DNA from 3 places in the Allobosea sp. FW305-C-101 genome. Region 2 is predicted to be linked to each of the others. Evidence: predicted binding sites of a transcription regulator. Region 2 holds the regulator's gene; each other region holds the start of a gene.
The links. Region 2 encodes LexA, which represses DNA repair genes until DNA is damaged. Its sites were predicted from a motif close to TGTTCNNNNTGTGTTCNG; they were not measured.
Positions count from the first base shown of each region.

Region 1: the regulator LexA is predicted to act here: its motif matches at 849-866, upstream of recA (recombinase RecA).
Region 3: the regulator LexA is predicted to act here: its motif matches at 770-787, upstream of ruvC (crossover junction endodeoxyribonuclease RuvC).

Region 1 covers NZ_JBYSYT010000005.1:177,859-180,121, reverse strand. Annotated here, with positions in the region: gene cckA (cell cycle histidine kinase CckA) at 1-755, shown strand, start outside; gene recA (recombinase RecA) at 950-2,035, shown strand.
Region 2 covers NZ_JBYSYT010000003.1:380,667-382,929, forward strand. Annotated here, with positions in the region: gene AC3WMA_RS16535 (molybdopterin molybdotransferase MoeA) at 1-597, shown strand, start outside; gene lexA (transcriptional repressor LexA) at 678-1,391, shown strand; gene AC3WMA_RS16545 (ComEC/Rec2 family competence protein) at 1,385-2,263, opposite strand, start outside.
Region 3 covers NZ_JBYSYT010000002.1:247,617-249,879, forward strand. Annotated here, with positions in the region: gene AC3WMA_RS08665 (TSUP family transporter) at 1-644, opposite strand, end outside; gene ruvC (crossover junction endodeoxyribonuclease RuvC) at 808-1,323, shown strand; gene ruvA (Holliday junction branch migration protein RuvA) at 1,349-1,966, shown strand; gene AC3WMA_RS08680 (GNAT family N-acetyltransferase) at 1,963-2,263, shown strand, end outside.

The DNA.
Region 1 (2,263 bases), on a different contig from region 2:
ACGCCATGCCGAACGGCGGCAAGCTCGCGGTGCGCACCCGCAACGTCACCCGCGAGGACTGCGCTTCCTTCAGCCATGAGGCCCTGCCGACCGACGACTACGTGCTGCTGGAGGTCGAGGACACCGGCACCGGCATCCCGCAGGAGCATCTCGACAAGATCTTCGAGCCCTTCTTCACCACCAAGGAGGTCGGTAAGGGCACCGGCCTCGGCCTCTCCATGGTCTACGGCATCGTCAAGCAGACCGGCGGCTATGTCTTCGTCGACTCGACCATCGGCAAGGGCACGGCCTTCCAGATCTTCCTGCCGCGCCATGTCCCGAGCCAGGAGGAGATCGCAGCCGAGGCCGCCGCCAAGGAAGCGCCGAAGAAGCTCGCCGCCGACCATACCGGCGCCGGCGTCATCCTGCTGGTCGAGGACGAGGACGCGGTGCGTGCGCTCAACGCCCGCATGCTGGTCTCGCGCGGCTACACCGTCCACGAGGCGGCGTCCGGCGTCGAGGCGCTCGACCTCTTCCTCCAGAACGACGGCAAGATCGACCTCGTCGTCTCCGACGTGGTGATGCCGGAAATGGACGGACCGACGCTGCTCGGCGAACTGCGCAAGCGCAACCCGAACACCAAGGTCGTCTTCGTCTCCGGCTATGCCGAGGAGGCCTTCCGCAAGAACCTGCCCGAGGGCGAGGAATTCCACTTCCTGCCCAAGCCCTTCACGATGAAGCAGCTCGTCGAGACCGTGAAGGCGGCGATGGGCTAAAGGCCGGCGGCACCCGCCTCCGGGCGCCGTTTCCCGTCACGTTGCGCCATCTCGTGACAGCTCCTGACACTCCTCCTGACAGAAACTGACACCGAGAACAAAAAAAGAACTTGCGACTGAGAACAAAGCATGACCATTCTCATGTCAAGACGCATTGAGATGTCCCCCTCGCCCTGTCATAAGGAGCCCGAACCGTGAATCAGGCGAATCTCAAACTCGTGGAAGGCTCCTCGATGGACAAGGCCAAGGCGCTCGATGCGGCGCTCTCCCAGATCGAGCGCGCCTTCGGCAAGGGCTCGATCATGCGGCTCGGCAAGAATTCGCCGTCGATCGAGATCGAGACGATTTCGACCGGTTCGCTTGGCCTCGACATCGCGCTCGGCGTCGGCGGCCTGCCCCGGGGCCGCGTCATCGAGATCTACGGGCCGGAATCCTCGGGTAAGACCACGCTGGCGCTGCACACCATCGCCGAAGCCCAGAAGAAGGGCGGCGTCTGCGCCTTCGTCGATGCCGAGCACGCGCTCGATCCGGTCTATGCCCGCAAGCTCGGCGTCAATCTCGACGATCTCCTGATCTCGCAGCCCGATACCGGCGAGCAGGCGCTCGAGATCACCGACACCCTCGTCCGCTCCGGCGCGATCGACGTGCTCGTGGTCGACTCCGTTGCGGCGCTGACGCCCCGCGCCGAGATCGAGGGCGAGATGGGCGATGTTCAGCCCGGCCTCCAGGCCCGCCTGATGAGCCAGGCCCTGCGCAAGCTCACCGCTTCGATCTCGCGCTCGAACTGCATGGTCATCTTCATCAACCAGATCCGCATGAAGATCGGCGTGATGTACGGCTCGCCGGAGACCACGACCGGCGGCAACGCACTCAAGTTCTACGCCTCGGTGCGTCTCGACATCCGCCGCGTCTCGACGCTGAAGGAGCGCGACGAGGCGACCGGCAACCAGGTCCGCGTCAAGGTCGTCAAGAACAAGGTCGCGCCGCCCTTCAAGCAGGTCGAGTTCGACATCATGTTCGGCGAGGGCATCTCGAAGGTCGGCGAGCTGATCGATCTCGGCGTCAAGGCCGGCATGGTCGAGAAGGCGGGCGCCTGGTTCTCCTTCGACAGCCAGCGCCTCGGCCAGGGCCGCGAGAACGCCAAGACCTTCCTCAAGGCCAATCCGGACCTCGCCGCGAAGATCGAAGCCACGATCCGCCAGAATTCCGGCCTCGTCGCCGACCGCATCCTCGATCAGGCGGACCCGACCGCGGACGATCTCGACGAAGGCGAAGCCTGAGATAGCCAACGCCGTCATGCTCGGGCTTGGCCCGAGCATCTCAGGCCGAATGAGGCGACCTATCCTGAGAGAGATTCTCGGGTCTGCGCTTCGCTCCGCCCGAGAATGACGTTCCGATGCAAGCGGGCGGTCTTCGGGCCGCCCGTTTTCGTTTGCCGATAAGGCTTTGCGGGCTGTGCGCTGCATCCCAAGCATTTTCAAGCGAAGTGGCCACCGGTTCGCGTGAAG
Region 2 (2,263 bases):
CTGGCCGCCTTGGTCGAGAAGGCCGGCGGCGTCGTACTCGATCTCGGCATCGCCCGCGACGATCATGCCGACCTTGCAGCCAAGATCGCGCAGGCACGCGAGGCCGATGCCGATGTGCTGATCACGCTGGGCGGCGCCTCGGTCGGCGCGCATGACCTCGTGCAGGAGGCGCTGACGCGCGCCGGCATGACCCTCGGCTTCTGGAAGATCGCGATGCGGCCGGGCAAGCCGATGATGACCGGGCGCCTCGGCCGGATGGTCGTGGTCGGACTGCCGGGCAATCCGGTCTCCTCGATCGTCTGCGGCCATCTTTTCGTGCTGCCCTTGATCGAGGCGCTGCTCGGCATCTCGGATGCCGATCGCGACCGCAGCATCCCCGCCATTCTCGGCCGCGACATGCCAGGCAACGACGAGCGCGAGGACTACCTGCGCTCGGAGCTCACGCTGACGCCGGAAGGCTGGGTGGCGACGCCGTTCGACCGGCAGGACTCCTCGATGCTCGGCACGCTGGCACGGGCGCAAGCGTTAACAATCCGTCCGGCCCATGCCGCCCCGACGAAGAAGGGCGATACCTGCCATATCCTGCCCTTGCGGTAGCAGCTTGCAGAACACAAGCAGAACGCGTATGGTGTTCGTGCTTTGTTTCGAATCTGCGCTTTGAGGGGCTGGCGGCGACCATGCTGACACGCAAGCAACACGAACTCCTGCGCTTCATCCAGGAACGCTTGCGCGAGAGCGGTGTCCCACCCTCCTTCGACGAGATGAAGGATGCGCTCGACCTGCGCTCGAAATCCGGCATTCACCGCCTGATCATGGCGCTGGAGGAACGCGGCTTCATCCGCCGCCTGCCGAACCGGGCGCGCGCGCTCGAAGTGATCAAGATGCCGGACGGTCTTGGCGCCCCGCAGCCGCGCCCCCGCTTCAATCCGGCCGTGGTGCAGGGTGGTCTCGGTGCGCAGCCCAGCGTCGCCAAGCCTCGGCCCACAGCCGTCGAGGACGACAGCCGGCATGCCATCGCGATTCCCGTCATGGGCCGCATCGCGGCGGGCACGCCGATCTCGGCGATCCAGAGCCGCAGCCACACCGTCTCGCTGCCGCCCGACATGCTCGGCTCCGGCGAGCATTACGCGCTGGAAGTGCGCGGCGATTCGATGGTCGAGGCCGGCATTCTCGACGGCGATACGGTCGTCATCCGCAGGCAGGACACGGCCAATACCGGCGACATCGTCGTGGCTCTCATCGACGACGAGGAAGCGACGCTGAAGCGCCTGCGCAAGCGTGGTTCCTCGATCGCGCTCGAAGCCGCGAATCCGGCTTACGAGACCCGCGTGCTCGGTCCCGACCGGGTCAAGATCCAGGGCCGCCTCGTCAACCTGATGCGGCGTTACTGAAGACGCTCGACATCGGCATCAGGCTCGCTATCGACGGGCAACGCAGGTTGTACGGCTGGAGACTGACCACCCGGCCGTGCGGCTGATTCCGCCGGGCGCGGCTCGCGCCGGCGGCTCCAGGGGCGTTCGGCGGCATTTGGCTCCGAGATGTGGCTGCTCCACCCGTATGCCGTCCGGTAGAGCGAGGTCGCGCCATCGCGTGATAGCGCCATGCGCTCGACGAGCCTGGCCTTGCAAGCCCCGCTCCATGGGATGGCGGTGACGACGAGATCGGCGCGCAGGCAATCCTCGATGATGGCGAGGCGCTCGCGCGTATAGGCGACCGTGCGCTTGTCGGCTGTCTGCGCGACACACCCCAACCGGTCGCAGCTGACGCCGGTACGCAGCGTCGGATCGTCGGGCGAGCGGCTGTCGCCATCGGCGGCAAGCCATTGCTGCAGGACGAAGCGGCTGGGCTTGCCCGCGATCGCGAGGCGCCCGTCCGGGCCGCGCACGGCCAGCCCCGAGCCGTCGCGCTCGATCAGGATCTCGGGCCGCTCCGGCTTGCCGGCTATGGCAACGCCGAGGATGAGCGGCACGGCCGCCAACCAGCGCCAGGCCGTGGTCCAGAGCGTCAGCCAGAGCAAAGCCACAGCGAAACAGGCCAGCACGCCTGAGCCGAAGGCCGCGACCGTCACGGTGGAATGGTCGATGGTCGCGACCCAATGCGCCACCTTGAGCACGACATCGGAGGCAAGCCCCATCAGGGCCCAGGCCGGCCAGTCCAGCCCGAACGGATAGGCGAGTACGCCGAACACGGCCGCCGGCATCACGAAGAGCGAGACGAAAGGCAGCGCCATGGCGTTGCCGAGCAGGCCGAAGGGGTTGAAGGT
Region 3 (2,263 bases), on a different contig from region 2:
TAGACCGCGAAAAGCGGCACCGCCATCAGCAGGGCGCCGCCGGTCAGAATCCCCTTCCACCACAGCACCGCGCCGCTGATCAGCGTCGAGACGCCGAAAAAGGCCTGCAGGTTGGCCCGCGTCTTGTGCCGGTCGTTGCGCTGCGCGCCGAGCCAGAACACCGCGAGCGGCATGCCGCCGATCGAGGCCATGCCGTTGAACAGACCGGACAGCGCCCCGACCCCGAGCGAAAGCGGGATCGTCGGCCGCCCGTGATAGCGCCAGCCCGACGCCATCAGCGCGACCGCGATCAGCACGAGCAAGGCCAGCACCCAGCGCATCGTCTCGCGGTCGAGCCAGATCAGCAGCCAGATGCCGGCCGGCAGCGCCAGCGTCGCGGTCAGCAGCAGCGGCAGGATCTCGCGCCATTCCGCCTGCCGGGCGCTGCGCGCCGCGATCGGCAGCGCATAAGGCAGGTCGATGAACCAGATCAGGCCGAGCGCCGCGACCGGCCCCAACACGACCGAGGCCAGCGGCATGAACACCATGGCGAAACCGAAGCCGGTGAAGCCGCGCACGAGCCCGCCGAGCAGCGTCGCGGCCAGCAGGACGGCGATGCCGGAGGCCGAGACGCCCGGCATGAAGGAAGACAGGATCGAGGACATGGAGCCGGCTGGAGAAGAAAGATGTGGCGAACCATGCCCGCGGGCCGGCAGCAAGAACAACTTTCCTTTTTGATGTCATCGATCAGGGGAATTCATCCCGCCCTGTCCCATCGCCCGTCTCGGCGCGGGACAAATCCGAAACATCCGCTAGGTTGAGCCCGTCATGGCACCTCCGATTCGCATCCTCGGCATCGATCCCGGCCTCCGGAAAACCGGCTGGGGCATCGTGATCTCGGAAGGCAGCAAGCTCTCCTTCGTCGCCTGCGGCTGCATCGAGAGCGACGGCGCCCTGTCGCTCGGCCAGCGCCTGCGGCAATTGCACGAAGGCCTGAACAAGGTCCTCGCCGCGCATCGCCCGCATGAGGCCGCCGTCGAGGAGACCTTCATCAACCGCGACCCGCAATCGGCGCTGAAGCTCGGGCAGGCCCGTGGCATCGCGCTGGTCGTGCCGGCGCTCGCCGGGCTCGATGTCGCGGAATATGCCGCCAACCTCGTCAAGAAGACCGTGGTCGGCGTCGGCCATGCCGACAAGAAGCAGGTCCAGGCGATGATCCGCGTGCTCCTGCCCAAGGCCGAGACCTCCTCGGCCGATGCCGCGGACGCACTTGCCGTCGCGATCTGCCATGCCCAGCATCGCGGCATGAAGGCGCTGGTCGCGCAGATGCGAGCGGCGGGTTGAACGAGACGGCCGGGGGAACGAGACTATGATCGGCAAGCTCAAGGGCCTGATCGATTCCTATGGCGAGGACCACGTCATCATCGACGTGCAGGGGGTCGGCTATGTCGTGCAGTGCTCGGCGCGCACCCTCCAGCGCCTGCCCCAGCCGGGCGAGGCGGCCGCGCTCTCGATCGAGACCCATGTCCGCGAGGATGCGATCCGCCTCTACGGCTTCATGTCTGACAATGAGCGCGACTGGTTCCGCCTGATGCAGGTCGTGCAGGGCGTCGGCGCCAAGGTCGCGCTCGCCATCCTCTCGACGCTGGATCCGGGCGCGCTCGCCACCGCCATCGCCACCAACGACAAGGCTGCGATCGCCCGCGCGCCCGGCGTCGGCCCCAAGCTGGCACAGCGCCTCTGCGCCGAGCTCAAGGACAAGGCCCCGGCCTTCGGCCATATCGATCCGGGCGTCACCCAGCTCGCCGGCGCGCTCGAAGACCGCAAGCTGCCTCAACCGATCGCAGACGCCGTGTCGGCGCTCGCCAATCTCGGCTATCCTCAGGCGCAGGCGGTGGCAGCGGTTGCGGCTGCGGCCAAGGCCGCCGGCGATGGGGCCGGCACGGCCCAGCTCATCAAGCTGGGCCTGAAGGAACTGGCGAAGTGAGCGAAGCGCCCGACGAGCTTCAACTGCGCGTCGTCACCGACAAGACCGAGCTTTGCCGCATCATGCTGGCGAGCTGGGGCTCGCACAGCATGATGATCGATCTGCACGTCTACGACGTCGCCGAGATCGACGCGCTCGGCCTGTTCGACGGCTCGGGCAAGACGGCGGCGCTGGCAAGCTGGACCGTGCGGGGCGACAGCGCCTATCTCTGCGCGCTGCATTCGCTGAAGCCGGGCGAAGGCGTCGCCATCCAGATGCTCGACGCCGTCATCTTCGCCGCACGCAAGGCCGGCGCAA